Regions from separate parts of the Anaerostipes sp. 494a genome, predicted to be linked through region 1. Evidence: predicted binding sites of a transcription regulator. Region 1 holds the regulator's gene; each other region holds the start of a gene.
The links. Region 1 encodes Rex, which represses fermentation and respiration genes when NADH is low (regulators of the CRP and FNR family bind a similar motif). Its sites were predicted from a motif close to ATTGTTAANTANTTAACAAT; they were not measured.
Positions count from the first base shown of each region.

Region 2: the regulator Rex is predicted to act here: its motif matches at 7,779-7,798, upstream of fucO (lactaldehyde reductase).
Region 3: the regulator Rex is predicted to act here: its motif matches at 6,523-6,542, upstream of BHF70_RS11105 (glycerol dehydrogenase).

Region 1 is NZ_MJIF01000001.1:531,947-543,023, forward strand. Features, by position in the region: gene alr (alanine racemase) at 1-1,153, opposite strand, end outside; gene BHF70_RS02810 (bifunctional ADP-dependent NAD(P)H-hydrate dehydratase/NAD(P)H-hydrate epimerase) at 1,098-2,612, opposite strand; gene acpS (holo-ACP synthase) at 2,609-2,971, opposite strand; gene BHF70_RS02820 (redox-sensing transcriptional repressor Rex) at 2,977-3,627, opposite strand; gene BHF70_RS02825 (ABC-F family ATP-binding cassette domain-containing protein) at 3,805-5,700, shown strand; gene BHF70_RS02830 (glycosyltransferase family 2 protein) at 5,755-6,771, shown strand; gene BHF70_RS02835 (S8 family peptidase) at 6,847-7,746, shown strand; gene hemW (radical SAM family heme chaperone HemW) at 7,741-8,880, opposite strand; gene lepA (translation elongation factor 4) at 8,870-10,681, opposite strand; gene spoIIP (stage II sporulation protein P) at 10,744-11,077, opposite strand, start outside.
Region 2 is NZ_MJIF01000001.1:1,654,138-1,665,214, reverse strand. Features, by position in the region: gene ade (adenine deaminase) at 1-187, opposite strand, end outside; gene BHF70_RS08385 (hypothetical protein) at 174-818, opposite strand; gene BHF70_RS13035 (TIGR01906 family membrane protein) at 972-1,604, shown strand; gene BHF70_RS08375 (phosphatidylinositol-specific phospholipase C/glycerophosphodiester phosphodiesterase family protein) at 1,666-2,712, shown strand; gene BHF70_RS08370 (D-2-hydroxyacid dehydrogenase) at 2,722-3,684, opposite strand; gene BHF70_RS08365 (leucine-rich repeat protein) at 3,773-6,469, opposite strand; gene fucO (lactaldehyde reductase) at 6,612-7,760, opposite strand; gene BHF70_RS08355 (TetR/AcrR family transcriptional regulator C-terminal domain-containing protein) at 7,897-8,448, opposite strand; gene BHF70_RS08350 (cation:proton antiporter) at 8,552-9,724, opposite strand; fluoride riboswitch at 9,773-9,849, opposite strand; gene BHF70_RS08345 (PHP domain-containing protein) at 9,940-10,833, opposite strand; gene BHF70_RS08340 (ferredoxin domain-containing protein) at 10,878-11,077, opposite strand, start outside.
Region 3 is NZ_MJIF01000001.1:2,200,404-2,211,480, reverse strand. Features, by position in the region: gene tig (trigger factor) at 1-567, opposite strand, end outside; gene BHF70_RS11115 (LTA synthase family protein) at 666-2,708, opposite strand; gene glmS (glutamine--fructose-6-phosphate transaminase (isomerizing)) at 3,236-5,056, shown strand; gene BHF70_RS11105 (glycerol dehydrogenase) at 5,405-6,493, opposite strand; gene dapB (4-hydroxy-tetrahydrodipicolinate reductase) at 6,613-7,368, opposite strand; gene dapA (4-hydroxy-tetrahydrodipicolinate synthase) at 7,382-8,266, opposite strand; gene BHF70_RS11090 (cob(I)yrinic acid a,c-diamide adenosyltransferase) at 8,327-8,815, opposite strand; gene BHF70_RS11085 (single-stranded DNA-binding protein) at 8,887-9,522, opposite strand; gene typA (translational GTPase TypA) at 9,642-11,077, opposite strand, start outside.

The DNA.
Region 1 (11,077 bases):
ATTCGATGGCTTCTTTCATCTCACCGTTCTGAATATAGACTCTTGGTACTCTCTTACTTATGCCACAAACAAATTCATAGTTGAATGATCCTGCCATATTTGCAACTTCTTCAACAGAAATATGGTTTTCGCCATCATTTCCAACTAAGGTGACATCATCCATAACAGATACTCCTTCAATATCTGTTACATCTACCATAAACTGATCCATACAGATTCTTCCGATAATCGGAGCATACTGTCCATGTATCAAAACCCGTCCTTTGGAAGACAAAGCTCTTGGATATCCATCCGCATATCCAACTGGAATTGTAGCAATCTTTGTTTTTCTTTTTGTAATAAACGTATGATTATAGCTGACTCCTTCACCAGGTTCCACTTCCTTTACATGTACAATATGTGTCTTTAAGGACATAGCCGGTTTTAAATTTAAGACATCCTTAGCCACTTCTTCTGACGGATATAAACCATAGGTAATAATACCTGAACGTACCATATCCATTCTCCACTGATCCATATCAATAATGGAAGCGCTGTTGGAAACATGTTTAACCGGAATATCAATATTCTGTTCTTCCAGCCACCCTATAAATTTATCATATTCAGCTTTTTGTTTTTTTGCAGAATCCTTATTTTCTTCATCTGCACAGGCAAAATGTGTAAAAATACCTTCAATTTTAATATTAGGAAGCTTAGAGATCTTTATAACAGTTTCCAGAGATTCTTTTGTAGGCTTAAATCCAATGCGATTCATTCCAGTATCAAGTTTAATATGCACTTTTGCATCTTTTCCCAGTGCAACTGCTATTTTTGACAAGGATTCTGCCATTTCATAACAAAATACCGTTGGCTGGATTTCATATTGAATCAAAGCACCATATTGATACTCAGAGGTATATCCTAAAATTACGATAGGCTGTTTAATTCCATGATTTCTAAGAGTAATTCCTTCTTCAATGATGGCAACTGCAAATGCATCTACACCAATTTCATTTAAGGCTTTTGCAATAGGCACTGCTCCATGTCCATATCCGTCAGCTTTAATAACTGGCATAACTTTTACATCTGGTCCTATTACTCTTTTTACTTCGTTTATATTATTGCAGATTGCATCCAGATCGATAACTGCATGCACCCGGTAATACTGATTCATATTCTCCTCCTGTTACATCTTTTATGTGTTTTAAAATATCTGACGCTATCATGCTATATGGACCCTTTTCATCTCTTGCGGCATTTCCTGCAAGTCCATGAAGATACACACCCTTTATGGCTGCCTCATAGGAAGACATTCCAGAACCAAGAAGCCCGGCAATCATTCCAGCCAGAACATCTCCGCTTCCGCCTGTTGCCATTCCATGATTTCCACTTTGATTGATATATAGCAAATGAGATTTTTCTGTCACTACTGTTGCTGCATCTTTTAACACAGCCGTTCCATGGTACTTTCGGGCAATGTCCTCTGCTGCCTGACAGATATCTTTTTTTATTTCTTCCAGCGGCTTTGACAACAGTCTGGCACCTTCCATAAGATGAGGTGTCAAAATAAGACCGTATTCATATTGTACATCCATTTGATACCTGCTGATAGTATTCAACCCATCTGCATCGATGATCAATGGCTTTTTCCCATGCTCCATTATATACTGTAGCATATCTCTGGTCTGTTCTGATACCCCGATTCCCGGTCCAAACAAAATACAGTCACACCATTCCAAAGATTCTTTCAGCTGGTTTCTTGTTCCAAAAAGGCACTCTGGCAGCCTTGTTTGTAATATTCCTCGGTTTGATTCGTCAGAAAGAATCTTTACCAGTCCGGCTCCCATTCTTAAAGCAGCTTCTCCTGCAAAAGCCGCTGCTCCTGACATGGTTTCATTACCTGTTATCATAAGGATTTTACCATAAGTTCCTTTATTGGAATCATTGGCCCTCGGCGGCATTATATTCCTTTCATCCGCAAATGTAAAGGCACTTGCATATTCTTGTATGGTCTGATCATGAAATCCAATAGATACCAGTTTTGTAATACCACAATAATCTTTGCCCGGATACAGCAAATGACCTCTTTTTAATCCTCCAAATGTCACTGTTACATCAGCATTCACTGCACAGCCAAGAACTTTCCCGCTGTCTCCGCTGATTCCAGAAGGAATATCAATGGAAATAACTTTCTTTCCAGACTGATTAATCTGTTGAATTACCTCTTTGAAAATGCCTCCTACTTCTCTTGATAGACCCACACCAAAGATTCCTTCAACCAAAAAATCATATTTTTCATATTTCACATCATCAACAGGATAAAATCCTAGATTTTCTAAAATTGAAAGTTGCAGTTTTAAATCTTTTGAAGCCTTTTCTACATTTCCAACAATAGTAAAATCTATCCTATATTTCTGTTCAAGGAGAATCCTTGCCGCAGCCAGTGCATCTCCTCCATTATTTCCTGTACCTGCAATTATCAAAATACGACTTTCTTTTTTCGCATATTCTTTCACCACATTTGCCACAGCCTCTGAAGCTCTCTCCATTAACACTAAGCCCGGAATTCCTATTTGATCAATAGTTTTTCTATCAATATCCTGCATTTCTTTATTTGTCAAAACATATTTCATAAGCACTCTCCTATCGCAAATGCCTGTGTATATTTCCCTGTATTTGTAATGGAAATATGAATTTTTTCAATTTTAAGATTTTCCGCCATTTTTTCTGCCTGTCCATACAATTTTACATATGGTTTACCTTTATGATCTCTAAGTACTTCTATCTCATTTGCTTCTACACCGAAAAAGCCGGTCCCAAATACTTTGGAAACGGCTTCCTTTACAGCAAAATTACCAGCTAAAGTCGTAGCATTATTATTTGCATCGGATAATTCATTTGTCGTAAATATTCGATTCAGAGTTTTATGCCTTGAGATCATTTTCTGAATCCTGCTGATTTCTACCAGATCTGTTCCTATCCCGACAATCATCTTTCTTACTCTCCATTCTCTTCCCGATTATGTATATTGTAAGTCAATGTCATTAAACTTTCAGCAAGATGTACATTTTCTACTGTAACATTTTCCGGAAGATGCAAATCCACTGGAGCGAAGTTCCAAAATCCTCGAATACCCCATTCAACCATCTTTTTAGCTATACTTGGAGCCTGGTCTTTTGGAAGTGTCAATGCTGCAATCTTGATATTATGGTGTTTGATATAATCTTCCATATCATCAATATCCAGCACTTTAACTCCACGAACAGAAATACCTATCAGTTTTGGATTGACATCAAATAACGCCATTACTTTGTATCCATAATCTTCATTGAATGACTGATAATTCGCAAGGGCCTGTCCCAGGTTTCCTGCTCCGACAATGATCATATCATTTCTCTTATCCAGCCCTAAAATTTTTCCAATTTCGGTGTACAGATTTTCCACATTATATCCGTAGCCCTGTTGTCCAAATCCTCCAAAATTATTTAAATCCTGGCGTATCTGAGATGCTGTTACCATCATACGTTCACTCAGTTCCTTAGAAGAAATTCTGGTAATATTTTTTGCCTTTAATGCACCAAGATATCGGAAATATCTTGGAAGACGTTTTATTACAGCTGATGAAATATTTTTATTTGTATTTCCCATTTTATTTCCTCCAAACTTTATTTCTATTTTAATTATATAAGATTGTCTAATAACTGTCAATCTTTCTCATTAGTTTCCAAATGAAAATTATTCCATTTTATATGAAAATATGATATTCTGAATTCTAGTGTCTTCATTGAAAATAATATTTTATATAATAGAAGGAGTTATTGACTTATGATTTTATCATGCCAGAATATTTGTAAAACATTTGTCGAAAAACCTGTTTTACAGAATATTTCATTCCACTTAAATGAAAATGACCGACTGGCGATTATCGGATATAACGGTGCAGGAAAATCCACATTATTAAAAATTCTCGTTGGAGAAATAAGTGCAGATGACGGAGAAGTATCCATGAAAAAAGATACATCTCTAGGATATCTGGCACAGCATCAGAATCATAGCTTTCACCATACAATCTTTGATGAACTGCTTTCCGTAAAGCAGGAAATAATTGAACTGGACCATGAAATGCGAACATGCGAACACGAAATGCAACATTTAAGTGGTGAAGAACTTGAGCAGAAAATGAAACAATATACCAATGCCACCCATCGTTTTGAACAGTTAAATGGATTTGCATACAAAAGTGAAATTACCGGGATTTTAAAAGGACTTGGATTTTGTGAAGAAGATTTCCAGAAACAGATCAGTACATTATCAGGAGGGCAAATGACACGTGTAGCCCTCGGAAAACTTCTATTGAAAAATCCTGATGTTTTATTACTGGACGAGCCTACCAATCATCTGGATGTAGAATCCATTCGATGGCTGGAAAATTACCTGTCCCATTATAACGGAGCGGTGATTATCGTATCCCATGACCGCTATTTTCTTGACAAGATTGTCAACAAAGTTATGGAAATCGAACTGGGAAAATCTATGCTTTTTGATGGAAATTATTCTCAATTTATTCAAAAACGAGATCAGATCAAAGCTATCCGCCAAAAGGAATATGAAAATCAGCAGCAGGAAATTAAACACCAGCAGGAAGTTATCAAAAAACTAAAGCAATTTAATCGCGAAAAATCCATTCGACGTGCTGAAAGTCGCGAAAAAGCCTTAAATAAGATGGAAATTCTTGAGAAACCAATGGAATATAATTCTGATATGCGTCTTATCATTGAACCTGAAGTAATCAGCGGTAATGATGTTCTGACATTAAAAGATGTGAAAAAATCATTCGGCTCAAAGCCTCTGTTTGATCATATCAGCTGTAATATTTTTAGAGGTGAACGTGTTGCTCTGATCGGACCAAATGGTACTGGAAAAACAACATTATTGAAAATCATATGTAAAAAGATCAGTAAAAACAGTGGTCTGATTCAGCTTGGGGCTGGTGTATCTATCGGATATTATGACCAGGCTCAAGATAACCTGGACGATTCAAAAACAATTTTTGATGAAATATCCGACTCATATCCAGACCTTACAAATACAAAAATACGAAATACTCTGGCAGCATTTCTGTTTTATGGAGAAGATGTTTTTCGACCGATATCTTCTTTAAGCGGAGGAGAAAAAGGGCGTGTATCTCTGGCAAAACTAATGCTTTCTCATGCCAATTTTCTGATTCTGGACGAGCCTACAAACCATTTGGATATCCATTCAAAAGAAATATTGGAATCTGCCATGAACGCTTATACAGGAACAATTTTTTACGTTTCTCATGATCGCTATTTTATTAACAAAACATCTACCCGTATTCTTGAAATTTCTGATAGCGGATTGACATCTTATACTGGTAATTATCAGGATTATTTAAAACAAAAAGAAAAAGAAGCCATTATTACTGCAGATAATAACCCGGCAGAAGAAATCACGGAATCCAAGCTTGACTGGCAGCAGCAGAAAGAACTTCAGGCAAAACAGCGGAAAAAGGAAAATCGCCTAAAAAAAGTCGAAGAACAAATCACACAGCTAGAAGAACGCCAGTCTGAGATTGAAGAACAAATGGCACTGCCAGAAATTGCTACAGATGTTGCAAAACTAATGGAGCTCGGTAATGAGCAGGCTTCTATTACTGATTCTCTGGAAGAATTGTATGAAGAATGGGAAACCCTTTGCTAATTTTGTAAAAAGGGGTATAATTAGAGAAATCATAATAATTATATGGAGGTTATCATGAAATTATTATCCTTTGTAGTACCTTGCTATAACTCTCAGGAATATATGCGTCACTGCATTGACACACTTTTACCAGGTGGCGAAAATGTTGAAATTTTAATCGTTAATGATGGTTCTTCTGATCATACTGCAGCAATTGCAGATGAATATCAGAGAAAATATCCTACTATTTGCCGTGCCATCCACCAGGAGAATAAAGGACACGGCGGCGCAGTCAATGCCGGAATTGCCAATGCCACCGGCATATACTTAAAAGTTGTAGACAGCGATGACTGGGTTAATCAGGCAGCCTATGACAAAATCATGGATACTTTATCTAGTTTCTATGAAAAAGGAACTGTTCTTGACATGCTTCTTGCAAACTATGTTTACGAAAAACAGGGTGCCAGAAAAAAAACTGTTATCCATTATCGTCATGCCATTCCTCACAATAAAGTATTCTGCTGGAATGATGTAAAACGATTTCCTATTGGACAGTATATTCTTATGCATTCTGTTATTTATCGTACAGCACTGCTTCGGGAATGCCAGCTAAAACTTCCAGAACATACATTTTATGTTGACAACATTTATGTATATAAACCACTTCCATATGTAAAAAACATGTATTATCTGGATGTAAATTTCTACCGCTATTTTATCGGTCGAGATGATCAGTCTGTAAACGAAATAAATATGATTAAGAGAATCGATCAGCAGTTTTTAGTTACAAAAATCATGATTGATTATATGGCTGGTTTCAACATCACCACCAAACCTCTTGCCCGTTATATGCGGCATTATCTGTCTATCATCATGTGTATTTCTTCTATTATTGCCTTGAAATCAGGCAAGCCGGAGCATATTCAGATGAAGAAAGAATTATGGAAATATCTATATGATAAAGATAAATCTCTTTATCGTAAAATTCGCCACAGCATTGTTGGCTATGCAGTAAATCTTCCAGGAAGAGGCGGAAGAAAAACAACCATTGGTATATACAAAGCCGCGAGAAAATTTATCGGTTTTAATTAATTTTCTCACCCCACATCTGATGTATCCTTTTTCTCTGCTGTACGTATTCTATAATATAACAGTAGGGAGAAATCTATGTTACAATCCATCTCAGAACAAATTCATGCAGATCTTGCTCATAAACAGGGTCTTATGGGAAAAGGAATCGGTATTGCTTTTCTGGATACCGGTCTTTTTCCCCATAAAGACTTTGCTCCAGCTGATCATCGTATTGCTGCATTTATTGACTTTGTTAATCATAAAACCAAATACTATGACGACAATGGACATGGTACTCATATTACCGGAATAGCAGCTTCTTCCTGTCCTTATGGCAATGATATTCTTGGGATTGCTCCGAAATCACACATTATCTCATTAAAAGTTTTAAATTCTTTTGGAAATGGTATTCCATCCGCTTTTATCCGCGGTCTGGATTGGATTCATACAAACTATCAGAGTTATGATATTCGAATCGTAAACATCTCCATAGGCACTGCGCAAACCAACGAAGATGAATCTTCCAGAGAGATTCTTCGCTATGTGGATCAATTATGGGATGATGGTCTTATCGTTTGTATTGCCGGAGGCAATCACGGTCCAGGTCCTCAGAGTATCTCTATTCCCGGAAACAGCAGAAAAATCATCACCGTTGGTTCCAGCGATGACTTTATGAAAATCATAGGTAATTACCGTTTTTCCAGTCACTATTCCGGAAGAGGACCAACTCGTTCTTGTGTTATGAAACCTGATGTTGTAGCACCAGGAACAAATATTTATTCCTGCAGTATCAACAACCACTACACTATAAAAAGCGGTACTTCAATGGCAACCCCTGTGGTTTCCGGTGCAATGGCACTTTTAATCGAAAAATATCCATATTACACCAATAAAGACGCAAAACTAAAATTAAAAAACAATTGCGACCAATTAAAAACCCCCAGACACCATCAGGGCTGGGGGAAAATCAATCTAAAAAAATTATTAGACCTATAACAGGAATTCACACAATACCTGATTGCTGATAAGAATTCCTTTTTCCGTCAATGATAACATATCATCCTTTTCTTTCATCCATCCGCAGCCTATGGCTTTCTCTATTACATTCCTATAAAAATAATTCATAGGCTGATGGAATTTTTGCCTAAATTCTGTTCTTGATACCCCTTTGGTTTTACGAAGCCCCAAAAACATAAATTCTTCTATTTGTGCTTCCAAGGTTAAGGGTTTGGTTTCTTCAAACACTTTTGGAAAATAATCGGTTGCCAGATATTCATTCATAGAAAAAGAATTTTCAAAACGTTTTTCATCCAGATATGAAGCTGCATTAAGTCCTACTCCCAGATAAGGAATCTGTGACCAGTAACCCAGATTATGTATACACTCATAGCCCGGCTTGGCATAGTTAGATATCTCATACTTTTCATAACCATACTCTACAAGAATTTCTCCAGTCATCTTGTACATGGAAACTTCGTCTTCTTCTGACGGCAAATATAATCCAATAGATTCATCTTGTGCAAACCTTGTTCCCTCTTCAATGATCAGACTATATGCAGAAATATGCTCAGGCTTCAATTCTGCTACATTTCTAAGTGTTTCCTCATAAGATTTTATCGTTTGTTTTGGAATTGCACTCATCAGATCTACATTAATATTCTCAAACCCGGCTTTTCGTGCATCATAATAGCTTTCAAGAAACTCCTCATAAGTATGAATTCTTCCAAGATAAGAAAGTTCTTCCTGCCTTGTACTTTGAAGTCCAAAACTGATTCTACTAATTCCCGCATCATAATACATTCTTAATTTTTCAGCATCTACCGTTCCTGGATTAGCTTCTATGGTAACTTCTGCATTTTCCATGACAGAAAAGGATTGTCTGATAATCTGACACAATTTCTGAATATAAACTGCATCAATGGAAGATGGGGTCCCTCCTCCAATAAAAATTGTAGAAATCTTTCTGTCGCCGTCCAAATGATTGCCCCATTGTTCCAGTTCCTGATAAAGCTTTTCCATATATAACTTGACTGTAGTTTCTGATGCCTGAAAAGAACAAAAATCACAATAATTGCATTTTTGTATACAAAAAGGAATATGAACATATAATTCCAATTCTTTAGTCTTCATCCAGTTTTAACACACTCATAAATGCTTCCTGTGGAATTTCTACACTTCCAACCTGACGCATTCTCTTCTTTCCTTTCTTCTGTTTTTCCAACAGCTTTCTTTTTCTTGAAATATCTCCTCCATAACATTTTGCAAGAACGTCTTTTCTCATTGCCTTCACCGTTTCACGGGCAATAATTTTGCTTCCAATAGCTGCCTGAATAGGTATTTCAAATAAATGTCTTGGTATTTCTTCTTTTAATTTTGAACACATCTTTCTTCCACGTTCATAAGCAGTATCTTCGTGAACAATAAAAGATAAAGCATCCACTTCTTCTTTATTTATGAGAATATCCAATTTCACCAGTCTGGCTGTTTCATAACCCTTCATTTCATAATCCAGAGAGGCATATCCTCTGGAACGTGATTTTAAAGCATCAAAGAAATCATAAATAATCTCATTTAAAGGCAGTTCATATCGAAGAAGCGCTCTCGTTTCTTCCATATATTCCATTCCAAGATATACACCTCTTCGTTCCTGGCAAAGTCCCATAATGGCACCAACAAACTCAGAAGTCACCATGATTTCAGCCGTAACAATCGGTTCCTCCATATGATCAATCTCTGATGGATCCGGCAGATTGGATGGATTAGTCAATTCAATCATCGTTCCATCTGTCTTATATACACGGTAAATAACACCTGGTGCTGTAGTCACCAGATCCAGATTATATTCTCTCTCCAGACGTTCCTGAATGATTTCCAGATGTAGTAATCCTAAAAATCCACATCGGAATCCAAATCCAAGTGCAATGGAAGTTTCCGGTTCAAACTGAAGTGCAGCATCATTTAACTGAAGCTTTTCCAATGCATCTCTTAAATCCGGATATTTTGCTCCATCTGTTGGATATAATCCACAGTAAACCATTGGATTGACCTTTTTGTATCCAGGCAACGGCTCTGCACATGGATCATTCAAGTCAGTAATGGTATCACCCACTCTGGTTCCCTGTACATCTTTAAGACTTGCCGTCACATACCCTACCATTCCTGCTGTTAACTCATCACATGGAATAAACTGTCCTGCACCAAAGGTACCTACTTCTACAACTTCTGCAGATGCACCTGTGGCCATCATTTTCATCTTGGTTCCTGCTTTAATTGTCCCTTCCTTAATTCGTGTGAAAATAATAACCCCTTTGTATGCATCATAAATACTATCAAAAATCAATCCCTGCAAAGGTCCCTTTGAATCTCCTTTTGGAGCTGGAATTTTTGTTACAATCTGTTCAAGAACCTGCTCCACATTCAGCCCGCTTTTCGCTGATACCAATGGAGCATCTTCGGCATCAATTCCAATAACATCTTCAATTTCAGCTTTAACTCTCTCTGGATCTGCACTTGGTAAATCTATTTTATTGATAACAGGCATAATCTCCAGATCATGGTCCAATGCCAGATAAACATTTGCCAGTGTCTGTGCCTCTATTCCCTGCGCCGCATCAACAACTAAAATAGCACCTTCACATGCTGCAAGGCTTCGAGATACTTCATAGTTAAAATCAACATGTCCCGGAGTATCAATAAGATTAAAGATATATTCTTCTCCATCATCAGCCTTATATACAATACGTACTGCCTGAGACTTAATTGTAATTCCTCTTTCTCTTTCCAGATCCATATTATCCAGAACCTGTTCCTGCATTTCTCGATCGGTTAATGTTCCCGTCATCTGAATAATACGATCAGCTAACGTCGATTTCCCATGATCTATATGTGCAATAATACAAAAATTTCGAATCTTACTCTGATCTATAGCCATATGTTCCTCCTAAATAAATCAAGTACGCCCCGGCGTACCTGCCGTGAATGGCGTTAACTTATTTAGTATAACACATCATTTAATAATTCAGCAAGTAAACTCATAGATGCTTTTGCCTGCTTTACTGTATTGTTTTGTGCTCCAACCTCTACAAGAAGACTTCTTCCTCGATAATGCAGATTATATCGATATCCTTTAATATATATTTTTCTCGTGAATCCTGGATATTTCCTTGCTGCCTGTGCCTGAAGCTGCAAACTAAATGCAAGATTTTTTTTCTTATTTATATTTTTTAAATACTTTATATCACCATTACTTGCAGTACGGCTAATTCCATTAAAAAACATAATCTGTGCCATTTTTCTGCCATTTTGAGTAGTAATAAGTTTTGTGCTT
Region 2 (11,077 bases), 1.1 Mb from region 1:
TATGGACATGGCTGTCAATAAATCCAGGACACAGATATTTTCCCTTACAATCAATTTCTTTCTCTCCGGAAAAATCACCAATGCCGCAGATAATTCCATGATTTACTGCAAGATCTGCCTCAACAATCTTTCCCTGCCTTACATCCACGATTTTTCCATTTTTAAAAACCATTTCATATCTTTCCATTGTATTGCTCCCTTCTGATTTGGTTCTTTTTAAATCGTACCATTCCCACAAAATATTTTTTTTGAGAATCAAACAGAATATCCCAATTAATTTCTTCCCTTTCTCCACAATTGGACCATATAATCAAATGTCTGTCTGTATCATATCCGGTAATAGTTACCCAATGCCAGTTATCTTCCCGGAATTCTCTGGCCGGATGCCTAAGAATCAAAAACGCCACCGGATTTTTATGATCAATGGCAGACATAATAAACTCAAGAGACTTTTCCTTATTATGAGGCAGAAAAACCTGTTCCGAAGTTAAGGAAACACCTTGGTCTGATGCATATCTAACAAAATCTTTAGCAAATCTCCCAATAAGAGGATATCCCATAAAACCAGGCTTCATATATGTGTACATTGTTTCCATCAGTTTTATAAACTCCTGATAATCTTCAGGATTGCCATGTGCCGGATATAATGACTTCATAGATTCATCAGTCTGTGCATATACAGCGGCAATATTACTCCCTGTAACGCTGCCACATCCTGCTTTTTTCTGGAACTCACCTGTAAACCATTCCTGATTTCCACCATAGCCTATAACTTTATGATTCCTTTCTATCACTGGACATTGCAATTCTGCTTTCATTTCCCAAACCTTTCCCTTTATTCTTTCCTTCTAGATAACGTTCCATAAATTTTTCAATCGCAATTTTTACAGATGGACGTCATTTCATATCTGATATATACTGAACTTAAAATAGTCAAATATTTTCAATAAAAACTTGAAAGGATTTTATTTATGAAACAAATGATTTTATCTGTAGTGCTTACTATTTTTATTATCACCGGTTCCATTACCTTTACTCTAAACTTTCGCATTTTATATTATCATGATATCACTGCTTTGAAAATAGAACAAACTTCCGGCCTTTCCAGAAAAACCATATGTGAAAACTACAATTCCCTCATAGACTATAATTCTGTTTTTTCCAGAGAGCCTCTAAAACTGACTATGAAAATGTCCAAAGAAGGAAGAATCCATTTCCAGGAAGTAAGAGAAATTTTTTATGCTGTTCAGATTCTTTTGGGAATCAGTTTTCTTTGTTCCCTCTTTTTAGGCTTCCGCCAGATGAAACAAAAAAATTATCATTTTCTTAAAACCACTTCTATTCTGACTCTTACTATACCTCTCATTACAGGTGTTACAGTTTCTTTGTTTTGGAACAAAGCCTTTGTTCTTTTTCATAAATTATTATTCAGTAATGATTACTGGATTTTTGACCCCTACTTTGATCCTATAATTAATATTCTGCCTGATACCTTTTTCTTCCATTGCACTGTTATGATAATCCTTTTAATCCTGGCAGGAAGCGGCACCTGTTTTCTACTTTATAAATTTTGTTCTTTTTTTCGACACAAATCTATGATATAATACATGTTAATTATTTATTTCATTTATTACAAATATATTACATCGTCAGAGAGATTTGTTTATGAATACCAAAAAATTTAAAACCGGTGAAATCCGTAAAATATTAAAAAAGCAGCAGCAATCAGAACATTTCATTGTTTTTATTACTATTCTTCTTTTAGTAACACTTATCGGACTTCCAACACTGTATTATATTCATACAAAAGCTTTGGAGAGAAAAACCCAAAAGGAGATAGCAAAAGAACATGCTGCTATTGAAAAAACAATAAAGCAGGCACAAAAACCAGTATTAAAACCATGGTACACATACCGTGGTGTGGCACATGCACTTGGTGGCGTGGATGGAAAAGATTATCTTAATTCCATAGACGGTTTCTATCAGGCTTACGCCAAAGGTTACCGTATTTTTGAGATGGATCTTCTCCTTACAACAGATCAGGTTGCCATCGGTAAGCATAAATGGGGATGGAATCTGGCTGATCCTACTTCCAAAAAAGGCAATGCAGTAAGTTATCAGACTTTTAAAAGCACAAAAATATATGGAAAATACACTCCAACCTCATTGCTGGATATGTTCCAGGTCATGGACAAATATCCGGATTTTTATCTGATGACTGATTCCAAAGGAGATGAAATTGCCGATGTTCGCAGCGATTTTAATGTCATTGTTGAAACCGCCAGAAAGGCAAATAAAGAATATCTCCTGGATCGTCTGATCGTCCAGGTTTATAACCAGCAAATGTTCCAGACAATCAAGGAAATCTATCCATTTAAACATTTTGTATATACTACATATAAACAGCCTGATGCTGCTTTCTATGAAATGGTTCGTTTTTGTCTGGCAAATCATATTGAAGGAGTTACCTCTCCTCAAAACGATATTAATGACTATCGAATGGATATTTTAAAAGAAAAAGGACTTTACTCTTTTACCCATTCCATCAACAGCTCTTATCATACAAAAGAATTTATGAAACTTGGAGTATATGGCGTTTATTCCGATTTTCTCACTCCTGCTCAAATAGATTTATCTTATATCCGGGCAAATTATCCTACATTTATCATTCGTTTCATGAAGGAACTCATACCGACTTACCGTAATCTGTAAGTCGGTTTTTTATTTTCGATAACCTGTTTCCCGATCCACAATATTCTTTAAATCTTTTCCTGCCAGATATCTGCGTAGATTTTCTGCTACAATATCTGCGATTCGATATAAAGTTACCGGATGATGAAACTCTCCGGACACATGAGGAGTAATTACCGCATTGTCCATATTCCATAATTTATGCTGATTTGGCAATGGTTCCGGATCTGTAACGTCAAGTCCGGCTGCATAGATTTCTTTTGCTACCAATGCATCACATAATTCTTCAGTATTCACCGCAGTTCCACGTCCTCCATTCAAAAAGATCGCGGAAGATTTCATTTTTTTGAAACGTTCTTTATTAAATATATTTCTTGTATCCTTTGTATCTGGAAGGACAGACAAAATCACATCTGCTTCCGGAAGCAATCGATCCAGATCTTCCATCGTATACAACTCATCTACATTCTCTGGAAGTTTTCCAGGTCTTCTCTTAATTCCGACCACATGGTAATCAAACTTTTTCGCAAGTTTGGCAAAATATAACCCTATATCACCCAAACCAACGATTAACAGATTACCTCCGAACAAAGATAGTACTTCTCCTTCATCTTTCCACTCACATTTTTCCTGATTATTTCTATATAAATGAAGTTTTTTCTGAATGGAAAAAAGTACAGCAAACAAGTGCTCTGCCACACCTGGTCCATAAGCTCCCGTTGCATTGGTTAAATAAACATCCTCTGGTAAAACGCCTTTTTTCACATATGCATCAGCTCCCGCTGAATTTAACTGAATCCATTCCAGTTTTGAAGCATCCTGAAGATAATATGGATCTGCGTTTCCAATAATAATTTCTGCATTCTCAACCTGCTCCGCTGTGACTTTGTCATAGGATGTATATGTAAAGCTGCACCCCGGTGCACTTTCTTCGATTGTTTTTTTCTGTCTATTATTAAATGGTATTACTACCAGAATATTTTTGCTTTTCATAAAGATTATCTCCTTGTATAATATTTTCAACTATATTATAGCACAAAAGAGATATTGAAAAATCACTTATTCAATATCTCTTTTACCATTAACGTGATTTTGCAGAAACAATTTTTGCTGTTCTGGATCTCCATTCCTTCCCCTTGACCGTTTTGCATGCATACACTTTATAATAATATTTTTTTCCAGACTTTAATCTTGTGTTGATATATTTTCTTGCGGAAGATGCTTTAATCTTTTTCTTATAAATATATTTTCCATTCTTTGACGTTGCCCGATATATTTTATAATATGAAGATCCACTGACTTTATTCCATGTAACAGCTACTGTCTTTCGTTTAGAAGACTTTGCTTTTACTCCACTGACTGCTTTCGGATACACCTTAATATCAAAGGTTTTCTCATATCCCAGACAACTGATTTTTCCCTTTTGAACTCCAATCCGAATATCTGGTTTCACCAGCTTGTAATCATTTAAAATTTTCTTACTTCCATCTCTGTAATATGTGATCACTTTAAGACCTTTTATCTGAAAAGTTTCTCCTTCTACATAAATTTTTTTGGTTGGAGCCACAATTTCCACTCTATCTAAAAGTGGACTCCGGATATAATACCCTTTCAACCCATATTTATCAGAATGATTTTTTGCATATTCATGTGCTGATGTATTCGCATATACGTACATATAACTAGGTTGATTTATGATGGAACTCAGATTATGTGCAATATATTTTACAGAATATGGCATATATACGCTTAAATTCATAATATTTTCAAACGCATAATCCTCAATACGTTCTACTCCCTCTGGAATCACCAAAACTTCCAGCCCTCTACATCCTGCAAAACATTTTTCCGGTATTACCTTAATTCCAGGCGATAACTGCACCTTTTTAAGAATTCGATTATTTTCAAAAGCTCTTTTTTCAAGTACAGTAATCGAAGATGTCATTGTAATTTCATCCAGAGTATCCACATCTGTCAAATATATATTTTGTAATGAAGTTCTCTTTCCTCCAAAATTCACCTTTGTAATTCCTGTATGAGAAAATGCCTTTTCTCCAATCTCTCTCACTCTATCTGATATATTTAATACTTTTGAAGTCTCATTTTGTACAATCCAGCTTCCCATCTGCCTAAGGTTTTTGCATCCATACAATGCATATTCTCCAATTGCAGTAATCGTATCTGCATTTTCAATTACCTCCAGCCCGGAATCATTGACAAATGTATTATATGGTATCTCATTCTCTATATCGGGATTCAAAGTTACTTTTTTTAGTCTTCCACAACCTGAAAACATACCACTTCTAAGCTTACAATCAATAACTGCCGTCTCCAGATTGTCACAGTATGAAAAAATACTCATTCCGATTGTTTTAATATTTCCTGGAACATATATATTTTTTAATCTTTTGCAAAAAGAAAAAGCTCCATTTCCTATAGATTCCAATTGCTCTGGCAGCTTGATTTCTTTGATTGCACATCCATAAAAAGCCTGATTACCAATAAAAGTAACGGACTTTGGTATTTCCACAGTTTCTAATCCCGAACAGTTGGAAAAAACTCTATCTCCTATTTTTTTTACTCCCTCGGGTATCTGCACAGAATGAATTTCCTGTACTCCACCTAATGCCCCTTCTGGTATTTCTTTAATATCCTCCTGGAATTTTACTTGTTTAATCTGTGTACAATGATTAAATACAGATCTTCCCATTGATTTTATTTTAGAAGATATTATTAGCTGTGCCTGATCTCCGTTTTGATTTAACACTCCATCGATCGTCTTCAATTTTTCATCATAATCAAATGCAAAATCTCCAATTGTAATCTTTTCCATTCCATCTGGAAAATTTATATTCTCTAAGTTACCACATCCTCTTAACATATAAGGTGTGATCGTAATATCTTTTCCACGAATCGTGATATCTTTTAAATTAGAACACGCAGAAAAAACTCCTTCTCCCAACTGACATTCTGATGGAATCTCTGCAGATGTAATCCCTGTTCCTTCAAACCCATCGACTTTTATATCTCTTAAACTTTCTGGAAGCAGAATCTCTGTCAGTTTTCGACAATTAGAAAAAGCCTTCCCTTCAATAAAAGCTAATCCATCCGGCAGATTTATTTTTTCCAGATTTGAACAATATGCAAAGGCTTCTTTTCCTATTTTTGTAACCGTATCCGGCAGCCTGACCTCCTTTACATTATTCCAGGTATACAATGCCTGATCTGGAATCTCCTGCATATTCTCTGGCATTTCTACAATATTAATTCTGGAACATCCTGAAAAATCAACCTTTCCAGTAAATTCTTTGGACGGTATTTTGTAAATGATATTGTCTCCCTCTTTTTCAAAAAAATGATTCACTTCTTCCAGCTTCGGACAGTCTTCAATGTACAATCTTTCTGCCAGATAATCATAATTTTCCGGAATTACAACCCTTTTTAACTCACTACAGTCTTCTATTCTTCCAATCCGCTTTATATTATCTGGAAAAACAATACTTTCCACCGTAGCATTTCCACTAAAAGCTCCTTCCTTAACACTTGTTACTCTTTTTCCATAAATTTCATCTGGTACAATAACATTCTTATCATTCCCTATGTATTTTGTAAGAGCAATGTACTCTGTATATTCTTCATACTCAAATCCATCGTATTCTGGTTCTAGAATTTCAGCCTTCACTGATACTATTGGCAGCCCTGTTACAGAAAAACAAAGGCAGACAGCCACAAAAAAGGACATCATACCAAGCAATCGTTTTTTCATTCTTCTTTTCATTCTTTTCCTCCTGTTTTTCTTTATATATAATATACAAATTGAAGTACAGGAAAATCTCATTTTCCTTATATTTTTTTTGTATAGAAAAAGGCTCCTTACATATAAATCACATAAGGAACCTTTGATTTAAAAATATTTTAAATTATAATAAAGATTTATAGAGTGCAATAATATCTTCCAGCGAAGCATCCTTTGGATTTCCAGGTGCACATGCATCTGCAACAGCAGACTCAGCCAGGAACTGGATATCCTCTTCTTTTACGATTTCTTTCAGATCAGCAGGAATTCCTACATCAGCAGACAGCTGTTTTACAGCATCTACAGCTGCTTTTCTGTATTCTTCCTGAGTCATATCTTCTACCCCTTCAACACCCATTGCTTTAGCAATATATTTATATTTATCACCTGTTGCATCAGCATTAAATTCCATAATTGTCGGAAGGAGAATTGCGTTTCCTACACCATGTGGTGTATCATAAACTGCTCCTAATGCATGTGCCATAGAATGTACGATTCCAAGACCTACGTTTGAGAATCCCATTCCTGCAATATACTGTCCAAGAGCCATTCCTTCTCTTCCTTCTGGAGTATTATCTACAGCACCTCTTAAACTATTGGAGATGATTTCGATTGCTTTTAAGTGGAACATATCTGTCATTTCCCATGCACCTTTTGTTGTGAATCCTTCAATTGCATGTGTCAATGCATCCATTCCGGTTGCTGCTGTTAATCCTTTTGGCATAGAAGACATCATATCCGGATCAATAATTGCAATAACAGGAATATCATGAGGGTCTACACACACAAATTTACGTTTTTTCTCAACGTCTGTAATAACATAATTGATAGTTACTTCAGCTGCTGTTCCTGCAGTTGTTGGTACTGCAATGATTGGTACGCTAGGTTTTTTTGTAGGTGCAACGCCTTCCAGACTTCTCACATCTTCAAATTCCGGATTGTTAATAATAATACCAACAGCTTTGGCAGTATCCATGGAAGATCCTCCACCGATAGCTACCAGATAATCAGCCTGGGCTTTCTTAAATGCTGCAACACCATTCTGTACATTTTCAATAGTTGGATTTGGTTTAATCTCAGAATAAATTTCATAGTCTAATCCAGCTTCATCTAAAACATCTGTCACCTTTTTTGTAACACCAAATTTTACAAGATCCGGATCAGAACAAACAAAAGCTTTTTTAAATCCTCTTGCTTTTGCTTCTGTTGCAATTTCTTTAATTGCTCCCGCTCCATGATAAGATGTTTCGTTTAAAATAATACGATTTACCATAATACACGCTCCTTTTATATTGATATTTTTTTAACTATCTTCATTTTAATATTGTACAAATTTTAATACAAGTTACATTTTCCTTAGAATGTAAAAAATGTTACACTTCGAAAAAAGTGTAACATTTCAACATTTCCTATCTGCTATTCTCAAGTAAATCATATAACATTGGAGGTAAAGCTGCCATTAAACGATCTGCCATCTCTTCCGGAGGAACCTTCATCCCTGTGGTCGCCCATTCAGCAGTCATATGTACAGATCCGCGACAATACATCCTCAGCAGAAATTCTATATCATCTGGAATATCCTTCACACCTTTCTCATGAACCATACCCCGATAAAACTGATAAAACCATTCATAATCATATTCTTTCAAACAATTTTGACTATCACAGGTAAATGCTGCCGGAAAAAATTTTCCTTCACGTTTAATAAACTCAAATTTTTTTCTTAAACCTTCCCTCAGATTCAGACTTCCCCCCATTTCCTGAAAAGATTTCTGAACAAGTTTATCAAAATGCCAGTTTACCAAATCGTACTTATCCTTAAAATGGCGGTAAAATGTAGGGCGTGTCACTCCACACTGATCTACAATCTGTGTTACTGTAATCTTTTCTACCGGATAATGATCTAACAACTCTTTCATTGCTTCTGCCAGTTTATATTTCATCTTCTCTGACGCATCCATTGAAACCGCCCTTCCTTTCCTGTGATTCTTCTTTCAGAAAATATTATATCAGAATTTGCATTATTTGAACTATTAAATTTTCTGATGGAACCATCCTTCTTGTTTATTCTAATAACTTTTTGTAACTAAAATCTATTGCAAATGCCCCTAATGGTGCTGTTAACACAATGACAAGAACAGCAACTGTTAAAACCATATCTCCGCATGAAAGTCCTATACTAAGCGGAATACCTCCGATTGCAGCTTGAACAGTTGCTTTGGGTGTATATGCCAGCATTGTAAACATTCTCTCTTTCCAATTTAGTTTTGTTCCTAACAGACACACGAATACACCTGCCATCCTAAGGACCAATGCTCCTGCAATAACAATCAATGCATTACTTCCCACATTTTTAAGATATCCTATATTTACTGTTGCCCCAACTAAAACAAACAGAAATATCTCTGCTGCAACCCATAATTTATTGTATTTTGCGGATAATCTTTTTGCAACAGGCTCACGAAATTTTTGTATTGCAACACCTATAAACATAATAGCTATCAACGCTGCAAATGTAATGTTTGTATTTAATGTATCTTCTGCTGTTACCAGCATAAATGAAACAGAAAGAATGAGTAATACTTTCGTTGTATCTCTTATATGCACCTTTTCAAAATATTTTGACAGGATATATCCAAGTCCCACTCCAATTAGTACTCCAAGTGTTATAGATATTGGAATATTTATGAAACTTATTACAGATATTCCTTTTCCTTGTATGATACCTATAAATGTTGTAAACAACACAATTACATATACATCATCAACAGAAGCTCCAGCTAAAATCAACTGCGGAATGCCTTTTTTTGTTCCATATTCTTCCTCTATTAATTTGACCATACGTGGAACTACTACTGCTGGAGAAACAGCAGCCAAAACAGAACCTAAAATTGCAGACTCCAACACACTAATTCCCAATATTTTTGGTGCTAATAGAATAATTCCTAGCAACTCAAAACTTGCAGGAACAAAACACATAAGAACTGCTGGTCTCCCTATTTTTTTTAGTCCGGAAATATCAAGGTTTAATCCCGCCCTGGTCAATATAATTATCAATGCTATTTTACGAAGTTCAGATGAGATGGAAAGTATGCTGGGATCAATCAGATTCAAAACATATGGTCCCAATATAATACCTGTAATCAGCATTCCCAACAAACTAGGTAATTTACATTTCTGGCATAACCATCCTAAAATCATGCCTAAACTTAAAATTAATGCAACACTTAATAACATAAAAAAATCTCCTTTTTACGCAGAAAAAGCCGATAGCTTCTGCGTATTATAATTGCAGAAGTCATCAGCTCTAATAAGCGGTTTAAGTATAAATACTAAGGGAGTACTTCATTCCCATGTATAATCCTAACACAATCTATACCATTTTTCAATAATCATCATCCCTCTGAATATTATAAGCATATCTTTCTATCATTCGATTACAAAAGCTCCAATTAAATTAGACCATTTTCTCCTAATGCTTTTTCTATAAATTTCTGATCATATTGACAATGAGATTCACCCAGTTGAATTGCAGGTTTGGTTTTTCCATGAAAGTCACTTCCACAAGTTGTCATGATTCCATACTCCTGCCCTTTTTTATAAAAATAATCCACTGTTTCCGCATCATGATAGTTACTGAATGCCTCAACTCCATCGAATTTTACAGCCTCCATCATTTCATCAAAAATTTCAAATCTTCCTTTTAAATTTTCTCCCGGATGTGCCAGTACTGCTTTCCCTCCGTTTCTGTGTATCAAATCTACTATTTCCGCAAGAGATGGATAAATTACTTTCGTATAGCATGGTTTCCCTTGTGCATAAAAATCCCAGTAGAAATTTACATATGGATTGTCACTTCTATCTCCGCCTTTTCGATATGGTGTTAATAATGGATGTTTCTCATATTCCTCTTTTGCTAAAATTATTTCTCCAAACATCTCTCCTGTATACACCCCATTGTCAGATAACTGATCTAATTCTTCTTTGGATACCTGAAAACCAAGCTGCTTTGTTAATTCAATTTTTTTCATGGAAAGTTCCAGCTCCTGGTTTAGAACAGATTCACCCAAAACTGTAAATTCTGGAGCTTTATCATTAATTCCATATCCAACTACATGCAGATTAATATCCTGATATGTACAATCAATTTCAATCGCCGGAATGTACTGAATTCCCAATTCTTTCGCTCTTTGTTTCGCTTCAGTAATTGCATCGACCTTATTATGATCAGCAATTGCCATAATCTGAATTCCCTTCTCTGCACACATTTCTACCAGTCTGGACGGCATATATTCTCCATCATCACTATATATACTATGCATATGCAAATCAATGTAATTTTTCATTTTTCACACCTTTCCTCTTTGTTTATGTAATTTGCTCCAGTTTTTTATTTTTTCTTCCGGTCAAAGAAAACATTTTTTCCAGACACACTGATCGGGATTCCCTGCCATATTACATCATCTGATGTGTCAAACATTTCCATTGCTGCCTTTCCTGCTGAAAACATAATTCGATTGTCTACTCTTGCATCCGCCGCCACTGCCACCGCAGACGAAAGTGCAATTCCCAGATCTACAAACTGGAATG
Region 3 (11,077 bases), 1.7 Mb from region 1:
CAAAGTCTGATCCTCAGCTGTTCCACCTTCAAATTTCACACCATCAACAGATCCTGAATAATCAATTGTCAGAATATCTCCATCTTTTACAGCTCTGTCTTCGATTGTGATTTCTCTTGCGTTCTGTTCCTGAACTTTCTTTAATTCTTCATCGATTTCATCTTTTTTAACAGTAACTCTTGTTTTTGCTACTTCGATACCTTTGTATTCACCTAAAGTTACTTCTGGTTTTACTGCCAGTTCAGCTGTAAAAATAAATGGTTTTCCTTTTTCTAACTGAACTACATCAATTTCAGGTCTTGAAACAATATCCAGATCACAATCTTTCATTTCTTCTGCATATGCATCTGGAATCAGAATATTTGCTGCATCTTCATAGAAGATTTCAACTCCATATTCTTTTTCAATTAATTTTTGTGGTACTTTTCCTTTACGGAAACCAGGGATATTAAACTGATTTTTCTTTTTGTTAAAGGCTTTTGTAATTGCTGCATCTAATTTTGCTGCATCTACTTCGATTGTAACCTTTACCATATTATGCTCTAAGTTCTCCACTTGCAAACTCATCTCTATAAATCCTCCTAAAAATTATTATCATATTGTATTTTCACAAACATTCAATTATTATAGCATAAGCCTTACAGACTGTACAACTACTTCTTTGCTTAATTTTCGTTTTTTTCTTTGTAAATATAGGCATTGGATGTTCTTAACACTCTTGGTGCCTTACTGATAATACTGACTGTAAAAGTATCTCCATCCTTTAAATCCTTCTTTGATACTTCTAAAAGGTGTTCATTATGATATGTCGTATTAATCTGCATATCACCAACTGATACTTCACAGTAGTTTGTAAAATTATCACCTACAATAAATACACTGTCCTCTGTCTCATAAGCTTTGGTAACTACCAGATCCTTAATTCCAAATGTAATATCCGTAGCTTTAAATGGATTTTCCTGATTCCAGATATAGCGTTTTCCATATAACATATCATATTGAAGTTCTTTCATATCTTTCTGATAGTTTTTCGTACCTTTTCTTGTCTGATGAAAACTATTCATGATTCCATTATGAATATTACATTTATCAAGAATCTCTGAGCCCAGATCATATGCCTCAATAACACCATCTTCTTTTTTCAGATTCATATTATCCCAGATAAAGTAACTTGTCTCATATTTATTTCCATAAGTAAGATCATTATCCTCAATTTCCAGACTAGGAAGATGATCACCATACATCACAAGAATTGTTTCTTCATTTCTTTTTTCCAGAGATTTTACCAAACGTCCTACAAACTGATCCATCTGATAAACCTGATTTGCATAATAAGTATATTTGTTCCTTAAGGCTTCATCTTCTATACCGTTAACTGTGATTTCCGGATTTTCAATAATTTCTGTTGTTGGATAATCTCCATGACCCTGTACAGAAATACAGTAAATATAATCCTGATTTTCTGTAGAATCCAGACTGTCATTAATACAGCTGGTAAGAATCAGATCTTTTGCCCATCCGTTTTCTGTCCATTTCTTAATATTCATACTTTCCTTTGTAGTAAAAGTATCAAATCCCAGTTGTGAAAAGACCAAATCTCTGTCATAGAAAGCTGCACTGTTATTATGAATAGCATGTGCTGTGTATCCATAAGATTTCAATACAGTTGCCATACTTTCTGTAGTAGTATCCTGAAGAACAGTCTTGTACGGATATTCTGCTGCTCCAAAATGATCCAGGTTCATTCCTGTGATGGTTTCAAACTCAGAGTTAGCAGTTCCTGCTCCATAAGATGGCATAGACAACTGTCCGGAAGAATAACCTTTCATGTATTTATGGAAGTTCTCCAATGGATCTTTATTAAAAGAAATCCCTTTTACCTGTGTAATATCAAAATGTGATTCCAGCTGAACAAAAATGATATTAGGTGTTTTTACCTTCTCATTGTTCTTCTTTTCAGCTGCTTCTTTTTTAGCAATTTCATCGTTAGTCCGCTTCTCGATACTTTCGATCTTTTTCTCTGAATAATCAGACGGTTTCTCAATTCCATTCTTCAATGCTGTAATGGAAAAGCAATAAGGAGTACCGTAATCACTAAAAGCTATTCTGATATTATGAATCTGATCCACCAGCATTCCTGATTTGAATCCATAGATTGTTGTTCCTGCAAATACCACAACTATAAAAAGCATCTTCACAATTCCGGTTTTTCGGTTCAGATTCTTCTCCATAGGAAGATACATATAGGAAACAACCAGAAGAACAAGAAGAATCAAAATCAGTGTTCCCATGGATGCAATCTCCATAGGACTAAAATAATTAGTCATAACCGGCAGTACTGATTTCATCAGCGTAATATCAACATAAGTAAATGGTGTATTTCTTGAGCTCAGCATCATGAAATTAACAATTCCAACAATACTCCAAAGCAAAGTTACTATTATATAAGTAAAAAGTCTTCTCTTTACAATAAACACAATCGAATATGTTAAAAAGATAATCAGAACACTATATATGAACATTTTACTTCGTTGATCGACAAATCCTACTGCACTTAAATCAAAAGTCTGGCGTCCGAGAACTTCCAAAAGGAAAGCCATTACCACTGATAAAATAATATTACAAAAGAAAGGATGATTTCGAAGCTTTTCGACAATGATCATACCTATCTTTTTCCCTTTTTGCTGTATATTAAAAAAAGCCTTCATACTTTTCTCCTTATGATACAAAATTTTCTTTCTTCTATTTCATTACAATCATCGTAATATTATACCATTCCTGCAGAAAAGTATCTAGTTTTAACTTCTTAAAAAAATATTAAATATTATTTTTTTCTAAACATTTTCCTTATTATTTGACTTCCTAAAACATACATGATACCATTCTACCGTTGGAGGTTTTGGGTTTTGAACATCCGGCAAAATCTATAGAAAGGAGTTTATTAGTGTACGAAGCGCCATGCACCTTCCTGATACGGAAACAGCAGATTAATTCTCTGCAATCGGAAGGTTAACGAGGTGGAAAGTGATCGAAAAATTCGGCGGATGCTTTCCCGTAGCCCCGGTCTATGTGATATACTGCACAAAGCCATGAGTAATCATGAAACAAAAGCAGTATAATCCGGGCAAAACCGCATATGAATAAAAAACAAGTTAACACTGGAAATATTATGAAGAAAAAAATAGTTTGCTCTTCATTATTTCGCTATGTCAATTTTAATAAGGAGATTTTTATTATGTGTGGAATTATTGGATTTACTGGTAAACTGCAGGCAGCAGAAATTCTGGTAGGAGGTCTTGAACAGTTAGAATATCGAGGCTATGACAGTGCCGGAATTGCAGTAAACGAACAGGAAACTACAAAAATCATTAAAACAACTGGTAAAGTTTCACAGCTTCGTGAAAAAGTTGAAAATGCAGAAGATATCAGTGGAACATGTGGAATTGGTCATACACGCTGGGCAACTCATGGTGGAGTTACCACAAAAAATGCTCATCCTCATGTGTCAGGGAATATTACTTTAATTCATAACGGAATTATTGAAAACTATAAAGAACTGGCTGCATCTTTAAAAACAAAAGGATATACAGCAGTTTCAGAAACAGATACAGAAGTTGCAGCAATGTTAATCGATTCTCTGTATAACGGAGATCCTTTTGCTACTTTAAAAGAAGCTGATAAAATTCTGGATGGAGCTTACGGCTTCTGCGTTATGTTTAAAGATCATCCAGGAGAAATCTACTGTATGCGTAATGCAAGCCCTCTGGTAGCAACTTCTACAGAAGATGGTGCATTTATCGCATCTGATATGGTAGCTCTGTTAAAATATTCCAAAGATTATTTTGTTGTTCCAGAGGAACATATCGTGGTATTAACAAAAGACGGAATCAAATTATACACTATGGAACAGGAAGAAATCGAACCAAAAATGCTCCATGTAGACTGGGATACAACTGCTGCTCAGAAGGGCGGTTATGACTTCTTTATGCAGAAAGAAATTTATGATCAGCCGGAAGCACTTCACAATACTGTTATGCCTCGTCTGCACAATGGTCATGCAGATTTTACTGCAGATGGCATTTCCGATGATATTTTCAAAGGAATTAACCGTATTATTGTAACAGCCTGCGGAACTGCAATGCACTCTGGTCTGATTGGAAGAACATTGATTGAATCTATGCTTCGTATTCCTGTAACTGTAGAATTATCTTCCGAATTCCGTTACATGAATCCAATCTTAGATGAACATACTTTAGTTATCGTTGTAACCCAATCCGGAGAAACTGCTGACTCTCTTGCAGCACTTCGTCTGGCAAATGAACGTGGAGCAAAAACAATTTCTATCGTAAATGTAAAAGGATCAAGCATTGCCCGTGAAAGTGATTATGTACTTTATACACATGCAGGCCCTGAAATTGCCGTTGCAAGTACAAAGGCATTCTCTGTACAATGTGCAGGTATGTATCTGATTGCTCTGAAACTGGCTGAAATCAACAATATGATGACAGAAGAAGAAATGCAGGAATACTGTAAACATTTTGAAGAAGCCATTAATACCGTTGAGGAAGTCCTGAAAATGGATGATTATATTAAGTCCATTGCAGAAAAAATCAAAGATACTTTCTCTGCATTCTATCTTGGAAGAGGCTTAGACTATGGTATTGCAAGTGAAGGTTCATTAAAATTAAAAGAAATCTCATATGTAAACTCCGAAGCATACAACGCCGGAGAATTAAAACATGGAACCATTTCTCTTGTAACAGAAGGCGTACCAATCATCGCCATCGCAACACAGGATCATGTTTTATCTAAACTGATGGCAAACGTTGAAGAAACAAAAGCCCGCGGAGCACATGTAATTATGGTAACAGATAAAGACATGACCAAGTATGAAGGATTATATGATGACCTGATTCAGGTACCAGAAGTAGACGATAAATTCGGAACCTTCGGCGTAACCGTAGCATTACAGTTACTGGCATACCATGTAACTGTATTCAGAGGATACGACGTAGACCAGCCAAGAAACCTGGCAAAATCTGTAACAGTAGAGTAACTCCAAAAGAACCCACTAGGAACGGCTTCCGCGCTTCGCTTGTGCAGATTGTTCCTGCGTGGGTTCTTTTTCCGCATAATCATAGTATTACCCTAGAATACTCTGCATTGAACACTTAATGAATTCGAGCCTTCGGCGATGAATGAATTTAGTGAGAAAGCCGTTCCCGAGACTCAGCGGATCCGAGCCATCTGCGAGAGATAAGCGCTAGTCGAGTGGAACTTCCTTGTAAATTCTAAGGGGCGTTGCATCTTGCAACACCCCCCTTTGTCTACAGTCTGACAATAACGTTATTTTTTGTTTGAATCTTCATTATCATTTGTATTATTGTTTTTAGAAAATCTCTTTTTATTCAGTATAATATCTTCCCAATGCATCTGCTCCCATGATTGCCGCATATACATCATCCGGTGTTACTTCAAATGGCATATTTCCCATAGTATCATCTTCTGCGCAGGAAAGTTCTGCCACTTCCATAATTTGCTCTGGTTTTACTTCTGTAATTCCAAGTTCTTTTAAGGTAATCGGAAGGCCGGTTTCTGTACAGAAATCAATGACTTCCATAATTTCATCTTCCCCTGCATCTTCCAGCACCAGCTGTACCAGAGTGCCAAATGCAACTTTTTCTCCATGATAGAGTTTATGAGTTTCCGGTATTGCCGTCAATCCATTATGAATTGCATGTGCACCAGCCAAACCTCCACTTTCGAATCCAATTCCAGATAAATATGTATTTGCTTCAATAATATTCTCTACCGCTTTTGTACAAATTCCTTCTTTTACTGCTGTCATTGCCTGAATACCGCTATCTATCAATGTATTGTAGCACAATTCTGCCAGATTCATTGCAGCCAGAGTACATTTTCCGCCAACACAGTTGGAAGCATCGGATCGTTTACATGCTCTTGCTTCAAAATAAGTTGCTAGTGCATCTCCCATACCGGAAATCAATAGCCTTGCAGGGGCTTTGCTGACAATACCTGTATCAACCAAAACCATATTTGGACTGGATGGCAGGAATAAATATTTCTCAAATACCCCTTCATCTGAATAAATAACAGATAAAGCACTACATGGAGCATCCGTAGAAGCAATAGTTGGAACGATAATCACCGGTTTGTGCATATAATAAGCTACTGCTTTAGCAGTATCATGGATTTTTCCTCCACCAATACCAACAATGATATCACTTCCCACACCTTTTACTACTTCAATCAGACGATTGATTTCTGTCATACAGCATTCTCCATTGAACACATCATATGTGATCTCTGTATCGCCTTTTCCTTCATTGATAGAAGGTTCTACTCTTTTTCTTCCTGAAGCACTAGTCAATACAAACAGACTTTCTCCAAAATTCTTTGCATATTCACAAAGATTCTTTAATTCTCCTTTTCCCTGAATATAACGAGTTGGACTACCGATAATCTGTGCCATAATACACCTCCATCATAAATGTTCTAACCTTTGTTATAATTATAACATTCATTATAACAAAAAGAAACCGGATGAAACAAAACATCCGGTTTCTCTTAATAACTTATGTCATCTTCATTTTATCCGATAACATCGCTCATGTCATACATACCAGCCGGTTTCCCTGCCAGATAAAGTGCCGCGCTTACTGCACCTTTTCCAAAAATAGCTCTGGAATAAGCTGTATGCTTTAATTCAATCACTTCATCCTGTCCTGCAAAGATGATTTCATGTTCACCTACAATGGTTCCTCCACGTACTGCAGAAATACCGATTTCTTTCTTTGGTCGCTGCTCTCTTCTCTGGCTGCGATCATAGACGAATTCATATTCATTGTCCAACGGTTCATTTACTGCTTCTGCAAGAGCTAACGCTGTACCTGATGGAGCATCCAGCTTTCTACGATGATGTTTTTCAACAATATCAATATCAAATCCTGCATCTGCAAGGAGTTTTGTCATGGATTTTAATAACTTAACCAATGTGTTAATTCCCAGTGACATATTGGCAGAACGTAAAATAGCAACTTTAGTACTTGCTTCTTTTACTTTTTCCAGCTGTTCATCACTTAATCCTGTTGTACAAAGAACCAATGGAATCTGCTTTTCCACTGCATAATCAACAAGAGCATCCACTGCTGGTGCTGCTGAAAAATCAATGATAGCATCAATATCAACATTACAATCTGCAAGATTGGTAAATACCGGATAGTCATTATGTCCATCATCCTGACAATCCACTCCTGCTGCCATTACAGCATCATCTGTTTCTTCAATAATCTTACTAATTACCTGTCCCATGACTCCATTGCAGCCATGCATCATAATTTTTGTCATCTTCTGTTTCTCCTTAAAGAATACCTGTTTCTTTCATTGCCTTTATTAAAAGTTCTGCATTTGCTTCTTCCATTTCTGTCAATGGACGTCTTAAAATATCACGACAATATCCCATCTCAGCCACTGCACGTTTTACAGGAATCGGATTTACTTCACAGAATAATTTATGAATAACTTCAAGATATTTTAACTGAATATCTTTACTTCCTTCAACATCCCCTTCCAGGAACTTCATGACCATATCATGAGTTTCTCTTGGTGCCACATTGGAAAGTACAGAAATAACACCTTTTCCTCCTAGAGATAATACCGGAAGAACCTGGTCATCATTTCCGGAATAAATATCCAAATCTCCCTGGCTTTCATATGCAACAGTAGCAACCTGTGACAGGTCTCCGCTGGCTTCTTTGATAGCAACAATATTTTCAGCTGTCCTTGCAATCTTTACAGCTGTCTTAGGCTGAATATTAGTTCCTGTTCTTCCCGGAACATTGTACATAATGATCGGAACATCAACTGCACCGGCAATTGTTGTATAGTACTCTTCCAGACCACCCTGTGTTGCTTTGTTATAATATGGAGTTACAACCAACAGTGCATCAGCACCAACCCCCTGTGCTCTCTTTCCAAGAGATAATGCTTCTTCGGTACAATTTGCACCGGCACCTGCAATAACAGGAACACGTTTATTTACATGAGAAACGCAAGCTCCGATTACTTCAATCTGTTCATCGTGGCTCATGGTAGAAGCTTCTCCTGTAGTACCACAGATAATGATACTATCTGTTCCATTATCAATCTGAAAATCGATAAACTTTTCAAGCTGATCGTAATCAACTGATAAATCTTCTTTAAAAGGTGTAATTAATGCAACACCAGCACCTGTAAATATTGACATATTCTTTTCCTCCTATCATCTTATGTAGAAATATATCTAACGACATACATTATTTATTTTTTAAGATTCTTTTACTGTATTAATACAATAGGCTGCATCAACATAATCTATGAGTTCTTCTGGCAAACTTCTTCCTGTCATAATAACCTCAAGCTCCTCATCCCTGTTTTCCAGAAGCTCAATGAGATTTTCCGGCTTAATAAGCTCCAGATCCAAAAGCCCAAGTACCTCATCAAGTACAAGAACATCACACTGCCTTGTATCAATAACCTTCTGAGCATACTTCAGCCCATTAAAAATATAATGGTCCTGATCTTTCTTCTCCTCTTCACTAAGATTCATGTACTGTTTTTCATACTTTTCAAATCTGAAAAGCTGAACTTCCGGTTCTAATCTTCTGATAAAGCTGATTTCCTCTGTATCTTTTCCTTTAAGGAACTGCACGATAATAACCTGCTTATCCTGACCTGCCGCTTTTACACAATGACCTATAGCACAGGATGTTTTTCCCTTTCCTGAACCATAGTATGCTTCCACTCGTCCTTTCATCTTTTCACCTCAAAGAATCTTCCTTTTGTAATATTGATTTATTATATCATTTTTACTACAATAAATCCAATTTATTCTACATCCTTTTCATGAATTTCCAATTTATTTACAGAAACTTCATATGCAATACGTTTTATTGTTTCATTTTCGCTTATTCGTTTCTGATATTCTCGACTTTGAATTCTGCCAATTAGTTGAATTCTAGAACCAATTTCCAGGTTCCCTGCAAATCTTGCATTTCTGCCCCAGCAGATACATGGTATGTAATCTGATTTACCATAAGACCGGTTTACGGCAAGAAGTATATCACAGATTTCCCTTCCTAAAGGTGTCATCCGATATACTGGCTGTTTACAGATAAATCCATCCAGCGTAATCTGATTTGGTTTTACATTTTCCATCGAATCCAGAAATTCAATATCGCGAACAAACACAGATAAAATCAGATGATTTCTATTTTCCTCATGTTTGTTATAGGATCTAAATTGTCCACATGCTTTCACCAGCATCCCTCGATAATCTTTTGTAACATCGATTAAACGTTCAGAAATTAATAATGGTATCTCGTCAGTTGCTTCACTTAATCTGTTTACTAAAAGTCTGACGGTATAAAATCCTTCTCCAAAAATCTCGTGGCTGTATTCAAAAGATGAATGAATTCTTCCTGCCACCTCCACTTGATTATGATTGGTTCCCTGTTCTGTCATCCTTTTTCTCCCTTCTTGTGTCAATTTGTATACTTTAAAGAGTATTCCAAATGAATCACAAATAGAAGAAAAATCCATCGACAAAGTTTTCCAACGTTTTTCGACATTCCATTGCCGCTCTATGAAAATTTTGCTCTTTTTCTCAAAGTCGGATCAAGAATTTTTTTTCGGATACGAATATTTTCGGGTGTAATTTCCAGCAGTTCATCAGTATCAATAAATTCTAAAGCCTGCTCCAGACTCAAAATTTTAGGTGGTGACAATTTTAATGCATCATCTGAACCAGATGCACGAGTATTGGTCAGTTTTTTTGTTCGGCAGACATTAATTTCGATATCTTCCGTTTTACCTGTCTGTCCAACAATCATTCCACCATATACCTTTTCTCCAGGACCTACAAATAATGTTCCTCTTTCCTGAGCATTAAACAGACCGTAAGTAATTGTTTCACCTGCTTCATAGGCGATAAGTGAACCCTGTTTTCTATACTGAATATCCCCCTTATATGGTCCATATCCATCAAATAAGGTATTCAGGATACCATTTCCTTTGGTATCTGTCATAAATTCCCCTCTATATCCAATCAAACCTCTGGAAGGAATAGAGAATTCCAATCTGGAATAGCCTCCATTTGCCATGGACATATTTTGAAGTTCGCCTTTTCTCTGACTTAACTTTTCAATAACAGCTCCTGCAAATTCCTCCGGAACATCTACGATAGCAATTTCCATTGGTTCCAGTTTTTTACCCTTTTCATCTGTATGATAAAGAACTTCTGCTTTGCTTACAGCAAATTCATATCCTTCACGACGCATATTTTCAATCAGAACAGATAAATGCAATTCTCCTCGTCCGGATACTTTAAAGCTGTCTCTATCTTCTGTTTCTTCTACACGAAGACTGACATCCGTATTTAACTCTCTAAAAAGACGATCCCGAAGGTGTCTGGAGGTTACGTATTTACCTTCCTGACCTGCCAATGGACTATCATTTACCATAAACTGCATGGAAATGGTCGGTTCAGAAATTTTCTGGAATGGAATTGCCTGAGCACCTTCCGTATCACAGATGGTATCTCCAATAGAAAGATCTGATATACCTGAAATCGCAACAATAGAACCGATATTTGCTTCTTTTATATCTACTTTATCAAGTCCTTCAAATTCATATAACTTCGTAATTCTGACTTTTTCCTTTTTTTCCGGATCATGAGCATTTACTACAACACATTCTTTATTAACAGCAATTGATCCATTATCTACTTTTCCAATTCCAATACGCCCCACATATTCATTATAATCAATCGTACTAATCAGTACCTGAAGTGGTTTTTCCGGATCACCTTCTGGTGCTTCAATATGATTTACTATGGTTTCAAATAAAGGTTTCATATCCTTTTTCTCATCATCCATATCTTTTACTGCAAATCCTGCTTTTGCTGATGCATAGACAAATGGACAATCCAGCTGTTTATCTCCTGCATCAAGTTCCATCAGAAGTTCCAGTGTTTCATCCACTACTTCTTCCGGTCTGGCTTCCGGACGGTCAACTTTAT